DNA from 2 places in the Mesorhizobium sp. M0052 genome. Region 1 is predicted to be linked to the other one. Evidence: riboswitches for the same ligand, from Rfam matches in the RefSeq annotation. Region 1 holds a riboswitch; the other holds the start of a gene.

Region 1 (7,359 bases):
GTCTCCGTGGGCTGGCGGCGGGCGACCCGAATGCTTCGGGCCGCAGCTAAGCTAGGTCTCGCCGCGCCGAGGTCAAAGGCCTCAGCCAATTTTTCCAGCGGGCCAGCGCTTCACAAAGGCGCGAGCGCTTCGCCTGCAGGCTCGCCGTGGTCTACTGGCTCACGAGGCGATCCGCTTCGCCACCTCTTCCAGCCAGTGGTCGCTGATACCCAGCGCCGCGAGATGCTGCAGCGTGTTGAGCACATAGTCCTCGTTGTTTCCGGACTGGCCGACGGCGCCACGGATAACACCTGCCGCATGCGCAGGGTCGAGCCCGCCGGCATACTGCTCATGCTGGCGGTCGACGATATAGGCGACCGCTTTCACTCTCTCTCCCGCGGCCGCCCCATTCCCGTCGAGGCTGATATCGAGCACACGCTCGAGGTAGACGCTGGTCACCAGTTCGCGCTCGCGCAGATAGGTCAGCACCTCATCGCGCAGCTCGCCGGGCACGCGAAAGGCCAGCCCGATGCAGGAGCCGCCACGGTCGAGGCCTAGCACCAGGCCCGGCCGCTGGCGCGTGCCGCGATGCACGAAGGAATAGACGCACAGCGACCGGCGGTAGCCGTAAAGCCGCGCGCGCCGTGTCTCGACATGGGCGAATCCCGGTCGCCAGATCAGCGAGCCGTAGCCAAAAACCCAAAAATCGCCCATATCGCCAAGCCTGATTGCACGAGAGTGACGCCGCCGCATCGGAATCGGTGCTCTTCTGTTCTTTTTGCTTGTTGCGTAAGCCACAGTCCACCCGCAACACGCCCGCGTTAATGAAAGCCGCAGCATGACGTCAAGTGACGAGCGTCCGTCGAAGTTTCGCCGCCGGCTGATGTGGCTCGCTGCCTTGGTCGTTATGCTGTTCGGCGTCTACAGCGCGGTCTGGTTCTATGTCGCCGGTCGCGTCAGCAGCGAAGCCGACAAGGCGGTGGCCTCGCTCAAGGACAAAGGCATCGAGGCCGGCTGCGCCAACCTCACCGTCAGCGGCTACCCCCTGAGTTTTGCCATCTCCTGTGACAATCTGGCTTACGAGGACGACGCCAGGAACGTTGCCGCCTCGGCAGGCAGCTTCAACTTCGTTGCAGAGCTCATCCGGCCTTTGTCGCCTGCCGCCGAGTTGCGTGGGCCGCTGCGCACCTCGGTGCCGGGGATGGCGCCGCTATGGATCGACTGGGACAATCTGCAGGCCAATGCCAAGCTCTCCTGGCCCCTGCCCCGGAGCATTTCGCTGCAGGCGGAGAGCTTGTCCGGCCAGACGGATCCGGCCGACGACACTGATCCGGTTTCACTGTTCAGCGCCGGAACCGCGGCGGGCGAGTTGCGACCCGACGGCCAGGACATCGGCTACGTCGGCAGCTTCACCGATCTTGAGATCGACGCCGACGCGATCGGCGGGCGCGTGCTGCCGCCGCTCGACGGCAGCGGCGACGCGACGCTGAAGAACGGCGTCGCGCTGATGAAGACGCAGGCCAGGAGCCTGCGCGGCCAGGCGGTCGACATCCACAAGCTCGATCTGTCGTCGCGAACCGCGCGCATCACCGTCTCCGGCCCGGTGTCGGTCGACGCCAACGGCCAGGTCAATGCCGACCTGACGGTCAAGCTGCAGGATCCCAAAGCCGTGGCGGCAATCCTCGCCACCGCAATCCCCGAGCAGAAGAGCCAGATCGAGCAAGGCTTTGCCGGTCTGGCGCTGCTCGGCAACGAACCGTCGATGCCGCTCAAGGTGGTGAAGGGCAAGGTCTCGCTCGGCTTCATTCCGCTGGGCAAGATCAAGCCGCTCGATTAGAGCAATTCCAGGAAAAGTGTGAGCGGTTTTCCGTCCGGAATTGCGTTAAAACAAAGAGATAGAGCATGATCGCAAAGAGCGGGAACGGCTATTGGGAAGAGATCATGCTCGAGCAAGCCGACGCATGAACCGACCGGTGAAACTGCTGAGCGTTGGCGCACTGACGCTGGATACCATCCTGCGCGTCGAAACCCTGCCCACGCATCAGGGCAAGTTCATCGCCTCGGACGGCATCCAGATCGCCTCGGGCATGGCAACAAGTGCTGCCTGCGCCGCCCGCCGTCTCGGCGCCGAGGTGTTCCTGTGGGCAAGTGCAGGTGGCGATGCCGTCGGCGACCAATTGCTGGCCGGCATCGAGGCCGAGGGCGTCGATTGCGGCTTTGTCCGCCGCGTCGAAGGCGCCCGCTCGGCGCTGGCCGCGATCCTGGTCGACGCTCATGGCGAGCGCATGATCGTGCCCTTCTACGACCCAAAGGCGCAGGCCGACCCCGAGGCGGTGCCTGTCGCCGATCTTTCCGGCTTCGATGCCGTGCTGGTCGATGTGCGCTGGCCGGGCGCCGCCGCTCTTGCCTTGACCGCCGCGCGCGACGCCGGTTGCCCGGCAATCCTCGACGCCGACACGGCGCCGCTGGAGGTGCTGGAGCGTCTGTTGCCGCTGGCGTCGCACATCGTCGCTTCGGAGACGGCTGCACGCATTATCTGCGACCACGCGCTGGATCCCGAAACCGCCTGCGCCGACCTCGCCAGCCGCACAGACGCCTTTGTCGCGGTTACCGGCGGCGCCGTGGGAAGCTGGTGGCATGACCGGTCCGCCGGATGCGTGCGCCACATCGCGGCGCCGAAGATCAAGGCGGTCGACACGCTGGCCGCCGGCGACGTTTTCCACGGCGCCTTTGCCGTTGGACTTGCTGAGGCCATGCCGGTCGAGCACGCGTTGCGCTTTGCCAGCGCGGCGGCCGCGCTCAAATGCCAGCGCTTCGGCGGCCGGCTGGGGGCGCCAAACAGGGACGAGGCAATGGCCATGGTCGCGGCGACCTGGCCCGTCTGAAACAGATTTAACTTTTCACCGGGTGCTCGACCGCCTGGCGGCCGAAATCCGGCACGTCGATATCCTGGCCGGCCTCGATGATCGAACGGCGAACGGCCCGGGTGCGGGTGAACAGGTCGAACAGCTTGTCGCCGTCGCCCCAGCGGATCGCCCGCTGCAGCGAGGCGAGGTCCTCCGAAAAGCGCGCCAGCATTTCCAGGATGGCATCCTTGTTGTGCAGGCACACGTCGCGCCACATGGTCGGGTCGGAGGCGGCCAGACGGGTGAAGTCGCGGAAACCGGAAGCCGAATATTTGATCACTTCCGACTTGGTCACCGATTCCAGATCGTCGGCCGTGCCGACGATGTTGTAGGCAATGATGTGCGGAAGATGCGAAACGATGGCCAGCGTCATGTCATGATGCTGCGGGTCCATCGTGTCGATGTTGGAGCCGCAGCGCCGCCAGAATTCCGACAGCTTTTCCAGCGCGGCCGGATCGGTTCCCGGCAGCGGCGTGAAGATGCACCAGCGGTTTGCGAACAGGTCGGCGAAACCCGCATCCGGGCCCGATTTCTCCGTACCTGCCAGCGGGTGCCCCGGAATAAAGTGCACGCCGTCCGGTACATAGGGCTGTATTTGCGCAATGACCGAGGCCTTGGTCGAACCGACATCGGTGAGGATGGCGCCCTTTTTCAGCCCCGGCGCGATCTCTTGCGCCACCTCGCCCGACGATCCCACTGGCACCGAGACGATGATCAGGTCGGCATTGCGGACCGCTTCCCTGGCGTCGGTGGTGTAGCTCTCGCCAAGACCGAGCTCCTTCGCCCGTGCCAGCGTGGCCGGGCTGCGCGTCGCGATGGCGACATGGCGGGCCAGGCCCTCGCGGCGGATGATGCGGGCCAGCGACGAGCCGATCAGGCCGATGCCGACCAGCGCGATCTTTTCAAACATCGGTGCTGTCATTGTTTCAGCTTTTCAGGAATGTCGTGAGGGCATCGATGACGCCGCGATTTGCTTCTTCGGTGCCGACGCTCATGCGCAGCGCGTTGGGAAAGCCATAGCCGGTAACGCGCCGCAATATATAGCCGCGCTGGGTGAGGTAATCGTCCGCCGCCTCAGCCGAATGCTTCTTGTCGTCGGGAAAGTGGATGAGGACGAAATTGCCGACGCTGGGCGTCACGCGCAGCCCAAGCTTCGTCAGTTCTTCATTCAACCAGGTAAGCCAGGTCTCGTTGTGCAACGAACTGCGCTCGACATGGGCGCGGTCGCGGATGGCGGCAATGCCGGCCTCGATCGCTGTTGCGTTAACGTTGAAAGGGCCGCGGATACGGTTGATGGCATCGACGATGTGCAGTGGGCCATACATCCAGCCGATGCGCGCGCCGCCAAGGCCGAGCTTGGAGAAGGTGCGGGTCATGACCACATTCTGCGCGCTGCCCGCCAGCTCGATACCTGCCTCATAGTCATTGCGCCTGACGTACTCGGCATAGGCCGCGTCCAGCACCAGAAGCACGTTGCCCGGGAGCGTGGAATGCAGGCGGCGGACCTCCTGGAAAGGCAGATAGGTGCCGGTCGGATTGTTGGGATTGGCGAGGAAGATGATTTTGGTCCGCGGCGTCACCGCGGCCAGGATCGCGTCGACGTCGGCGCGCTCCTGGGTTTCCTTCACAGCAACCGGCTTGGCCCCCGCCGACTGAATGTAGATCTTGTAGACCATGAAGGCATGTTCGGTAAAAATCGCCTCATCGCCTGGCGCAAGATAGGTCTGCGCCAGCAGGCCAAGTATCTCGTCGGAACCGTTGGAGCAGATGATGTTTGCCGGGTTGAGGCCGTGCACCTCGGCGATCGCCTCGCGCAGCCGGCGGGCGGTGCCGTCGGGATAGACATCAAGCTTGCTGGCCACTTCGCGCGCGGCCTCGATCGCCTTCGGCGACGGGCCGAGCGGGTTCTCGTTCGACGACAATTTATGGACCTTGGCGACGCCGGCAGGTGCCGTGCTCTTGCCCGGTACATAGGCGTCGATGTCCATGATGCCCGCGCGGGGCGTCGGCCGTGCCTTGCCCGCTGTCTTGTCCATGTCGCAAATCCATCCAGAATGCCTCCGTCCGGAGGCCGCAGCGGAAATACAAGCCGTAGCCGCGAATGTCGAGAGGCGGGCATAGCTGGCCGTTGACGCCGGGCCGCACGAGTTCTAGAAGAACGCAACAGTTCCGTGGTGATTTGGCCGGTCGGCTTGCAGCCACGTTAAACAACTCGCTAAAGGGCCGTTTGCGTGACGTAACCGGCTTTGCGATCGCATTGCCGGTTTTTTATTGCCTGACGGCGGGCAAGGAGAGTCACATGGCCGCGCTCCGCGCTACAAAAACCAACAACGAGGCCGACAGCCCGTCGAGCCCGGTGTTGCGTTTTGGCCCTGACAAGCCGCTGAAGCTCGACGCCGGCACGCTTTTGTCGCCGTTCCAGATCGCCTACCAGACCTATGGCACCCTCAACGATGCCCGCACCAACGCCATCCTGGTCTGCCACGCGCTGACCGGCGACCAGCATGTCGCCAACACCAATCCGGTGACCGGCAAGCCCGGCTGGTGGGAAGTGCTGATCGGTCCCGGCAAGATCATCGACACCAACCGCTTCTTCGTCATCTGCTCCAACGTCATCGGCGGGTGCCTCGGCTCCACCGGTCCGGCCTCGACCAATCCCGCCACCGGCAAGCCCTACGGCCTCGACCTGCCAATCATCACCATCCGCGACATGGTGCGGGCGCAATTGATGCTGGTCGACCATTTCGGCATCGAAAAGCTGTTTTGCGTGCTCGGCGGCTCGATGGGCGGCATGCAGGTGCTGGAATGGGCATCGTGCTATTCCGAGCGCGTCTTCTCGGCCCTGCCGATCGCCACAGGCGCACGCCATTCCTCGCAGAACATCGCCTTCCACGAGGTCGGCCGGCAGGCCGTCATGGCCGATCCGGACTGGCATGGCGGCAAATATTTCGAGCACGGCAAGCGCCCGGAAAAGGGGCTCGCCGTGGCGCGCATGGCCGCCCACATCACCTATCTGTCGGAAGCCGCCCTGCATCGGAAATTCGGCCGCAATCTGCAGGACCGCGAAGCACTGACCTTCGGTTTCGACGCAGATTTCCAGATCGAAAGCTATCTGCGCCACCAGGGCATGACATTCGTCGACCGCTTCGACGCCAACTCCTACCTCTACATGACCCGTTCGATGGATTATTTCGACCTCGCCGCCGACCATGGCGGCCGGTTGGCAGATGCCTTTGCCGGGACCAAGACCCGCTTCTGCCTGGTGTCCTTCACCTCGGACTGGCTGTTCCCGACCGAGGAGAGCCGCTCGATCGTGCATGCGCTCAACGCCGCCGGCGCCTCCGTCTCCTTCGTCGAGATCGACACCGACCGCGGCCATGATGCCTTCCTGCTCGATGAACCCGAACTGTTTGCCGCCGTCAAGGGCTTCATCGGCTCGGCGGCCCGCGCAAGGGGGCTCGCCTCATGAGCGTCAATGGCAGCCAGCGCGTCGACCTCGAAGTCGTGGCCAACCTGATACCGCCGCAGTCGCGGGTGCTCGATGTCGGCTCCGGCGACGGCCTGCTGCTCGAACTCCTGCAGGAGACCAAGCAGGTCGACGGCCGCGGGCTGGAGCTGTCACAGCGCGGCGTCAATGAATGCGTGGCGCGCGGTCTCTCGGTCATCCAGGGCGATGCCGATACCGACCTCGAATTCTATCCGGACAAGGGTTTTGACTTCGTCGTCCTGTCTCAGACGCTGCAGGCGACCCGCAACCCGAAGCTGGTGCTCGACGAGCTGCTGCGAATCGGCAACCGCGCCATCGTCTCCTTCCCCAATTTCGGCCACTGGCGGGTGCGGCTGTCGCTGTTCGTCAATGGCCGGATGCCGGTGACCGCGGACCTGCCCTATTCCTGGTACGACACGCCCAACATCCATTTCTGCACCATCCGCGACTTCGTCAATCTGGTCGAGGAACTCGGCGCTTCGGTCGAGAAAGCCACCGCGCTCGACGGCAACGGCCAGAAGATCGGCCTGTCGATGCCATGGTGGTTCTGGAATTTCTTCGGCCAGCAAGCGGTGTTCTTGCTGAAGCGGTAGTTTGCCCCTATTCCAGCACGTCCGTCGCCTTGTGCGGGTGCTGAACGCCATCGGCGATGATCACATCGGCGTGGGAGTTGTCGGTGCGCAAGGCCAGAATCTCCCGATAGGCTGATGAATCGTACCAGCCCCACGCATGCGCCCTGTCCGGAAACTCGATGACGATCAGATGCCCGGGCCATTCGTTTTCGACCACGTCCATGTCGCCGCCGTGGACAAGGAAGCGGCCGCCGAACGGCTCCAATGTGGCGTCGATCCTGCAGATACTCGACAATCTGCGGGCCCATTGTGACTTGACGCATATGGGCGACGGCGTAGGCGGCCATGGCTGAACTCCCTGTGAGATCGAAGCCCGACGACCGGCTTCGTTGGCGCAATCTGCAGACATGATGGC
Region 2 (7,359 bases), on a different contig from region 1:
GGACGAAGAGTTCAACCCGTGGCGCGGCGAGGTCCGAGCCGCGCAGGTCAAGGTTTGCCAAGGGGCAACCCGGCCAAGGCACATGAGAGAGGATTTCATCATGCTAATCTCCCAGATCCTCGACGACGCCGAGACCATCCGCGTCGTCGCCCGCAATGGCGGCGGCAAGACCAGGATCATCAACGGCGCCCGCAGCGTCTATTCGCTGGCCATGGAAGCCGCGCGCACCGGAACGGGCCTCGCCGCGCTGATCGAGCGCAAGGGGTTCGGTGAAGCGATAGACCTCGACGCCGTCTACAAGAAGGGCCGGCTGGTGTCGCCGATCAACCATCCCGATCCTGCGCATCTGCATCTGACCGGCACCGGCCTGACCCATCTCGGCTCGGCGGCGACGCGCGATTCCATGCACAAGAAGCTCAGCGATGGCGGCGAGGAGCAGCTTACCGATTCCATGAAGATGTTCCGCATGGGGCTCGAAGGCGGCAAGCCGGCCAAGGGCCAGACCGGCGTGCAGCCGGAATGGTTCTACAAGGGCAACGGCACCATGGCGGTGGCGCCGGGCGCCGCACTGATGTCGCCGGCCTTTGCGCAGGACGCCGGCGAGGAGCCGGAAATCGCCGGCATCTATGTCATCGGCGACGACGGCGCGCCGTTCCGCGTCGGCTTCACGCTGTCGAACGAGTTTTCCGATCATGTTACCGAGCGGGTGAACTATCTGTTCCTGGCACATTCCAAACTGCGCAACGCCTCGTTCGGGCCGGAAATCCTGATCGGCGACCTGCCGGCCGACGTCAGGGGCTCATCGCGAATCTATCGCGACAGCAATTTGCTGTGGGAAAAGCCGTTCTTGTCGGGCGAAGCGAACATGTCGCACACAATCGCCAATCTCGAACATCATCACTTCAAATATTCGGCCTTCCGCCAGCCGGGCGACGTGCATGTGCACATGTTCGGCACGGCGACGCTGTCCTTTGCCGACGGCATCAAGACTCAGGCCGGCGACGTGTTCGAGATCGAGGCCGGGGATTTCGGCCTGCCGCTGCGCAACCCGCTGGAGATCGAGCAGCCGGTGAAGGTGGCGGTGAAGGCGCTTTGAGGCAGCATCACATTTGGGAGCCGGAATGAACGGAATGCGGCTTGTCATTGTGTTCACGGGCGTGGCCCTGTTCCTGACCCAACCGTCGGTGGCCTTTAGCGCCGGCCAGTGCAGCCCGAAGTCCTATCGTGAAGCCCGTTTGGCGATGACGAGCCGTCTTCTGGCAACCGGCTATTCGAAAGCCCAGGTGAGCTTTCTGATGCGCAACACGGATCACATGACATCAGCGCTTCGCACCGACAGGCTGAACAACAATGGCAAGGTCTGCGGCATCGACTCCGCCAAGGCCCATGTCCTCGGTTGCCTCGACAAGCAGTTGTTCCCGTTGAAGCGCGGCTCAAACGCTTCGCTCGACGAGGTCAAACTGACCGAAGGCTTTTGGGGCAGGAAACGTTTGGCCGCACGCGAACTGCTGTTTATCGGCCATTTTCATGCCTGCCTTGGCGCCGCGAAAGAGTATCTCTTTCGCGGCTGACTCCGGCGGGCCGGAAGTCAATAAATATCGAAATCGAAATACTTGGCCTGGATCTTCTTGTAAGTGCCGTCGGCGACGATGGCGTCTATCGCCGCATTCAGCTTGTCGCGCAGCGCCGTGTCTTCCAGGCGGACAGCGATGCCGGCTTGGGTCTGGGTGCCCTTGACGTCGCCGACAAGCTTGCAGCAGCCTTCGCTCGCCTTCTTCAGCCAGTCCATCAGCACGAACTTGTCGGAGATGACGGCATCGAGACGGCCGTTCTGCAGGTCGGTGATCGCCTCTTCCTGGGTGGGGTAGAGTTTCGCCTCGGCGCCGGCCTTGCCATAGGCGTCCTGCGCATAGTCGGCCTGGGTGGTCGAGGCCTGCGCGCCCACCGTCTTGCCGGCAAGGGCTGCCGGTTCGGTGGAAGTGAGGTCGCTGTCCTTCGGCGCCACCAGTGCCAGCGGCGTCGTGTAGTATTTGTTGGTGAAGGCGACCTGTTTCTTGCGCTCCTCGGTGATGCTCATCGAGGCGATGATGGCGTCGAACTTTTTCGCCTGCAGCGCCGGGATGATGCCGTCCCAGTCCTGGGTGACGATCTCGCACTCGACCTTCATCTGCGCACACAGCGCATTGGCAATGTCGATGTCGAAGCCCTCGATCTTGCCGTCCGCGGTGATGGTGTTGAAGGGCGGATAGGCGCCCTCGGTGCCGATCTTCAATTTCTCCTGCGCCTCAGCCAGCGAGCCGGCCGATATCACCAGCATGGCAGCGCTCGCTGCCGATATGATCCATCTTGAAATCTGCATTTTGGTTCCCCTTGCGCGCCGTTCTCTTGCCGGCCACCGAAAGGCAGCCAAGCATGGTGAGGCAGCGCAGGCAAGTATTTTGCCTGACGGTGATCGAAGGTTCAGCCGGCGGGGCGGAAATGCTTGGAGAGCTTGAGGCCTTGCGCCTGGTAATTCGAGCCGAGATCGGTGCCGTAAAGCGCCTGCGGCCGCTTCAGCATGTGTTCGTAGACCAGCCGGCCGACGATCTGGCCGTGGTCGAGGATGAACGGCACTTCGTGGCTGCGCACTTCGAGCACCGCCCGGCTGCCGGTGCCGCCTGAGGCCGAATGGCCGAAGCCCGGATCGAAGAAGCCGGCATAGTGAACACGGAATTCGCCAACCAGCGGATCGAAGGGCGTCATCTCGGCGGCGTAGAGCGGCGGCACGTGCACGGCTTCGCGGCTGACCAGGATGTAGAACTCGTCCGGGTCGAGCACCAGTTCGCCGGCGCCGCTCTTGTAGAGCGGCTCCCAGAAATCGACGGCATCCTGGGCGGCGCGCTTGTCGACATCGACCAAGCCGGTGTGATGCTTGCCGCGATAGCCGACCAGGCCGTTCTGGTCGCCGTCGAGATCGATCGACAGCGCAATGCCGCCGCCGGAAATGTTGGGCGGCTCGGTCGCCACCAGCATCTCGGCGCGGTGCAATTCGTTCAGCTCTGCCTCCGACAACAGCGCGTTTCCGGTGCGAAAGCGGATCTGCGACAGTCGCGATCCGGCGCGCACGACGATCGGGAAGGTGCGCGGACTGACTTCAAGATAAAGCGGCCCGTGATAGCCGGCGGCGATCTTGTCGAACTCATGGCCGCGATCGGTCATCACCCGGGTGAAGATGTCGAGCCGGCCTGTCGAGCTCTTCGGGTTGGCCGAGGCGGACACGTTTGCGGGCAGCGCCAGGCTTTCGAGCAGCGGCACGATGTAGACGCAGCCGGTTTCCAGCACCGCGCCCTCGGCGAGACTGAACTCATGCAATTTCAGCCGGTGAAGCTTGTCGGCCACCAGATGATCGGGACCCGGCAGGAAGGAGGCGCGCACGCGAAAAGCCTTGTCGCCGAGCCTCAGATCGAGGCTCGCCGGCTGCACCTGGTCGACATCGAGCGCGCGCGGCGACTCCAGCGCGCCGGACTGAAACAGCGCGGAAATGTCCTGATCGGGAAGAATGCCTGTCTGCCGCAAAAGGCTGGCTCCGCTCCAAGGTCGGTCTCTTTGTGGCAGGTTCTTGCCGCAAAACCGCTGGATATTATTGCGGAACCTGCCTGGTACAAACCTCTTAATGAAGCCGGCAATTGACGCAAGCGCAGGTGAGGTCTAAAGGGTCGTTATCCCGTGGTGATTTGGCCGGTCGGCTTGCAGCCACGTTAAACAAGTCGCTAAAGGACCGTCGGGCCGCAAGGCCATATGGACCGGTTGCGACTTTCGCGGCCGGTTTTTTTGTGTCTGGAACAAAAGCGATGAGCACCAAGAAGCGTAACTGGAAGCCTCAGACCGCACTCGTGCACGGGGGAACACTGCGTTCACAGTTCGGCGAGACGTCGGAAGCGATGTATCTCACCCAGGGCTATGTCTATGAAACGGCGCAGGCCGCGGAAGCCCGTTTCAAGGGCGAGGAGCCGGGCTTCATCTATTCGCGCTACGCCAACCCTACCGTCGACATGTTCGAAAAGCGCATGTGCGCGCTGGAGGGTGCCGAAGATGCGCGCGCCACGGCGTCCGGCATGGCGGCGGTGACGGCAGCGCTCCTGTGCAGCGCCAAGGCCGGCGACCATATCGTTGCGGCGCGCGCGCTGTTCGGCTCCTGCCGCTGGGTGGTGGAGACGCTGGCGCCGAAATACGGCATCGAGGCAACGCTGGTCGACGGCACCGACATCGCCAACTGGGAAAAGGCGGTGCGGCCGAACACGAAACTGTTCTTCCTGGAAAGCCCGACCAATCCGACGCTGGAAGTGGTCGACATCGCAGCGGTGGCGGCGCTCGCCACCTCGATCGGCGCCAGGCTGATCGTCGACAATGTCTTTGCCACGCCCTTGCAGCAGAAGCCCTTGCAGCTCGGCGCCCATATCGTCGTCTACTCCGCGACCAAGCACATTGACGGCCAGGGACGCTGTCTCGGCGGCATCATCCTGTCGGACAAGAAATGGATCGACGAGAATTTGCACGACTATTTCCGCCACACCGGCCCGAGCCTGTCGCCGTTCAATGCCTGGACGCTGCTCAAGGGCCTGGAGACGCTGCCGGTTCGGGTGCGCCAGCAGACGGAAAGCGCGGCCAAGATCGCGGATTTCCTGGCAGGACGGCCGGAAATCGCCCGCGTCATCTATCCCGGCCGCGCCGACCACCCGCAGGCCGACATCGTCAAGAAGCAGATGACGGGCGGATCGACGCTGATCTGCCTCGACGTCAAGGGCGGCAAGCAGGCGGCCTTCGCCTTGCAGAACGCGCTCGACATCGTGCTGATCTCCAACAATCTCGGCGACGCCAAGAGCCTGATCACCCATCCGGCGACCACCACGCACAAGAACCTCAGCGACGAAGCTCGCGCCGAGCTTGGCATCGGGCCGGGAACGCTCAGGCTGTCGGTCGGTCTTGAGGATACGGACGATCTGCTGGAGGACGTTGCGCAGGCGCTGAAGGCAGCCGGATAGGCCGCGAGGCGTCACGCTCCCGACGAAACCTCTTCCAGTTCGGCCGTCTTGGTGCCGATGGTCATGGTGTTGCCGCGCCAGTCGACGGCGCCGCTCAGCCAGCCGCGCGCCCAGATGGCGGGAAGCATCATGTCGCGGACCATCATCGCCGGGACCATGCGCAGCGACAGATGCCAGCCCTTGGCCGCGGCCAGCGCGCATTCGGGAATGTAGGCCGCCGTCAGCACGGCCATCACCGTGGCCGGCAGGCTGATGCCGGCACTTGCGGCCGCCACCAGCGCCAACGCCAACGGCACGGCGACGCCGGTCAGGATCTCGGGTGCGAAAAACAGTGGGAAGGTGACGCGGCGCAACCGCGCCCAGCGCGCCTGGCGCGACCAGATGTCGGCAAGTCGGCGCTGCCCCAGTGGTTGCTCGAAAGGCGAGGCAACGAGATTGACGTGCAGGCCCAGTCCGTTGACCAGCTTGGTTGCAGCAGCATCCTCGGCGATCTCGGCGGCCAGCGCGCGGATACCGCCATTGGTATCGAGCATCGGCTTGTTCCACAGCATGCTCTTGCCCTGGGCAAAGCCGAGACCGAGCGCCTCGCCGGCATATTGCCAGCGCGCCTGCAGCGTGTTGAGGAACGCGCATTCGACCTCGGCCCAAAAGCCATCCGGCCGAGAGCCGATCGGCGTCGAGCAGATAAGCCCGGTATTGGTCCGCCAGGCCGCCATCAGGTGCTGGACGTAATCCCTTGGCATCAGCACGTTGGAATCCGCCAGAATAACCCAATGATAGCGCGCCGCTTCCCAGCCCTTGACGCAGTTGTTGAGCTTCGGGTTGCTGCTGACGCGGTCGTCGCCGATCAGCAGCCGGGCCGGCACGTTGGGAAACAGGACGATCGCCCTGTTTATCAGTTTGACGACGGGATCGTCGGCGTGAGCGACGCAGAAGATCAGTTCGTAGCGCGGCCAGTCGAGCGAGAAGGCTCGCTGCAGCGTCTCTTGTGTGAACGGCTCCACGCCGCGCGACGGCACGACGATCGAGACCGGTGGCTGCTCGCCGGACGGCGGAGGGATAAGGCGACGCGCTTGCAGTTTCGACGAAGCAAGCAGGATGCTGGCGAGATTGGAAAGAAGCAAAGCGGAGGAAGCGAAGGCGGCTGTGAGAGCTGGTTCCATCGAGATCTGGTCACTCCGGAAAGGCCGCTCGCGGCTGCTTTGTCAGTCGACAGATGGGCCTTGAGTCGCCGGCAAGGTTTGCGCACACCAACATTGTCATGTGTCACTTAAATGACATTGTTTGTCGGCACTGCGCTTTGAGGCTGGCAGGACATGCCGCTCTGCGCGTATCAAACCGCATGGCGCGACAAATGTTCCCTGCTGCGCAACCGGAGCAGCCCATGTACCGCGCCGTCACGCGCAACATCGAAGTGCAGGTCAGACCGTTCTACCTGGAGGACCGCTCGGACCCGGCGGAGAACCGTTATGTCTGGGGCTACCAGGTGACGATCGACAACCAGTCGGACGATTTCGTGCAGCTTATGGCGCGTTACTGGCACATCACCGACGGCAGCGGCCGGGTCGAGGAAGTGCGCGGCGCCGGCGTGGTCGGCGACCAGCCTGAGCTCAATCCCGGCGACAGCTATCAATACACGTCAGGCTGCCCGCTCTCGACGCCCTCCGGCTTCATGGTCGGCCACTACACCATGCGCAACAAAAAGGGCGAGACGTTCGACGTCGCTATTCCCGCGTTTTCGCTGGATCTGCCGGGGACCCGACGGACGGTGAATTAGGGGTTTTCTCCCCGTCACTATACGGGGAGAAATGCCCGGCAGGGCAATGAGGGGCAGCGCCAGAGTCATGAGGTTATCTTCCACGCACATGACCTAGGCTATGCGCGGCCATTCACCAAAGTTCGCGCTGCCCTCATCCGCCCTTCGGGCACCTTCTCCCCGTGAACGGGGAGAAGGAAGAGATGCTACTGAGTTGCAAACTCCGCCGGGTCGAAGTCGTACTGCTTCGAGCAGAACTCGCAGGCGACGTGGATGCCGCCATCTTCGGTGCTGTCCTTGATCTCCTGCGCGGAAAACCCCTCGAGGATGCCGCGTATCTTGTCCCTTGAGCAGGAACATTGGTCGGCGACCGGCACGCCGCCGAAGACGCGCACGCCATGTTCGTGGAACAGCCTGTAGAGCAGCCGCTCGGCGCCGATGGTCGGGTCGATCAGCTCGGTCGGCTCGATGGTGCCGAGCAGCGCCACCAGCTCGCGCCACGAATTGTCGGCCGGCTCCTGCGTCACGTCACGCGGATCGCCGTCGCCGCCCGAAATGTCGGGCACGCGCATGCGCTCGGGT

What was found. Region 1 has a riboswitch for S-adenosylmethionine ahead of metX (homoserine O-acetyltransferase MetX). Riboswitches for the same ligand answer to the same signal wherever they lie in the genome.
Region 2: another riboswitch for S-adenosylmethionine. It lies ahead of NKJ77_RS07055 (O-succinylhomoserine sulfhydrylase); the one in region 1 lies ahead of metX (homoserine O-acetyltransferase MetX).

What each region holds. Positions count from the first base shown of each region.
Region 1 is NZ_JAMYUS010000001.1:69,688-77,046, reverse strand. It holds gene NKJ77_RS00370 (gamma-glutamylcyclotransferase) at 160-693, opposite strand; gene NKJ77_RS00365 (DUF2125 domain-containing protein) at 818-1,816, shown strand; gene NKJ77_RS00360 (sugar kinase) at 1,941-2,864, shown strand; gene NKJ77_RS00355 (prephenate/arogenate dehydrogenase family protein) at 2,872-3,807, opposite strand; gene hisC (histidinol-phosphate transaminase) at 3,812-4,921, opposite strand; SAM riboswitch at 5,047-5,124, shown strand; gene metX (homoserine O-acetyltransferase MetX) at 5,185-6,354, shown strand; gene metW (methionine biosynthesis protein MetW) at 6,351-6,965, shown strand; gene NKJ77_RS00335 (DUF1330 domain-containing protein) at 6,973-7,209, opposite strand.
Region 2 is NZ_JAMYUS010000004.1:255,235-262,593, reverse strand. It holds gene araD1 (AraD1 family protein) at 101-1,096, shown strand; gene NKJ77_RS07070 (hypothetical protein) at 1,131-1,571, shown strand; gene NKJ77_RS07065 (ABC transporter substrate-binding protein) at 1,589-2,359, opposite strand; gene NKJ77_RS07060 (2'-deoxycytidine 5'-triphosphate deaminase) at 2,461-3,555, opposite strand; SAM riboswitch at 3,696-3,773, shown strand; gene NKJ77_RS07055 (O-succinylhomoserine sulfhydrylase) at 3,831-5,021, shown strand; gene NKJ77_RS07050 (ceramide glucosyltransferase) at 5,033-6,184, opposite strand; gene apaG (Co2+/Mg2+ efflux facilitator ApaG/CorD) at 6,406-6,798, shown strand; gene NKJ77_RS07040 (Hsp33 family molecular chaperone) at 6,984-7,359, opposite strand, start outside.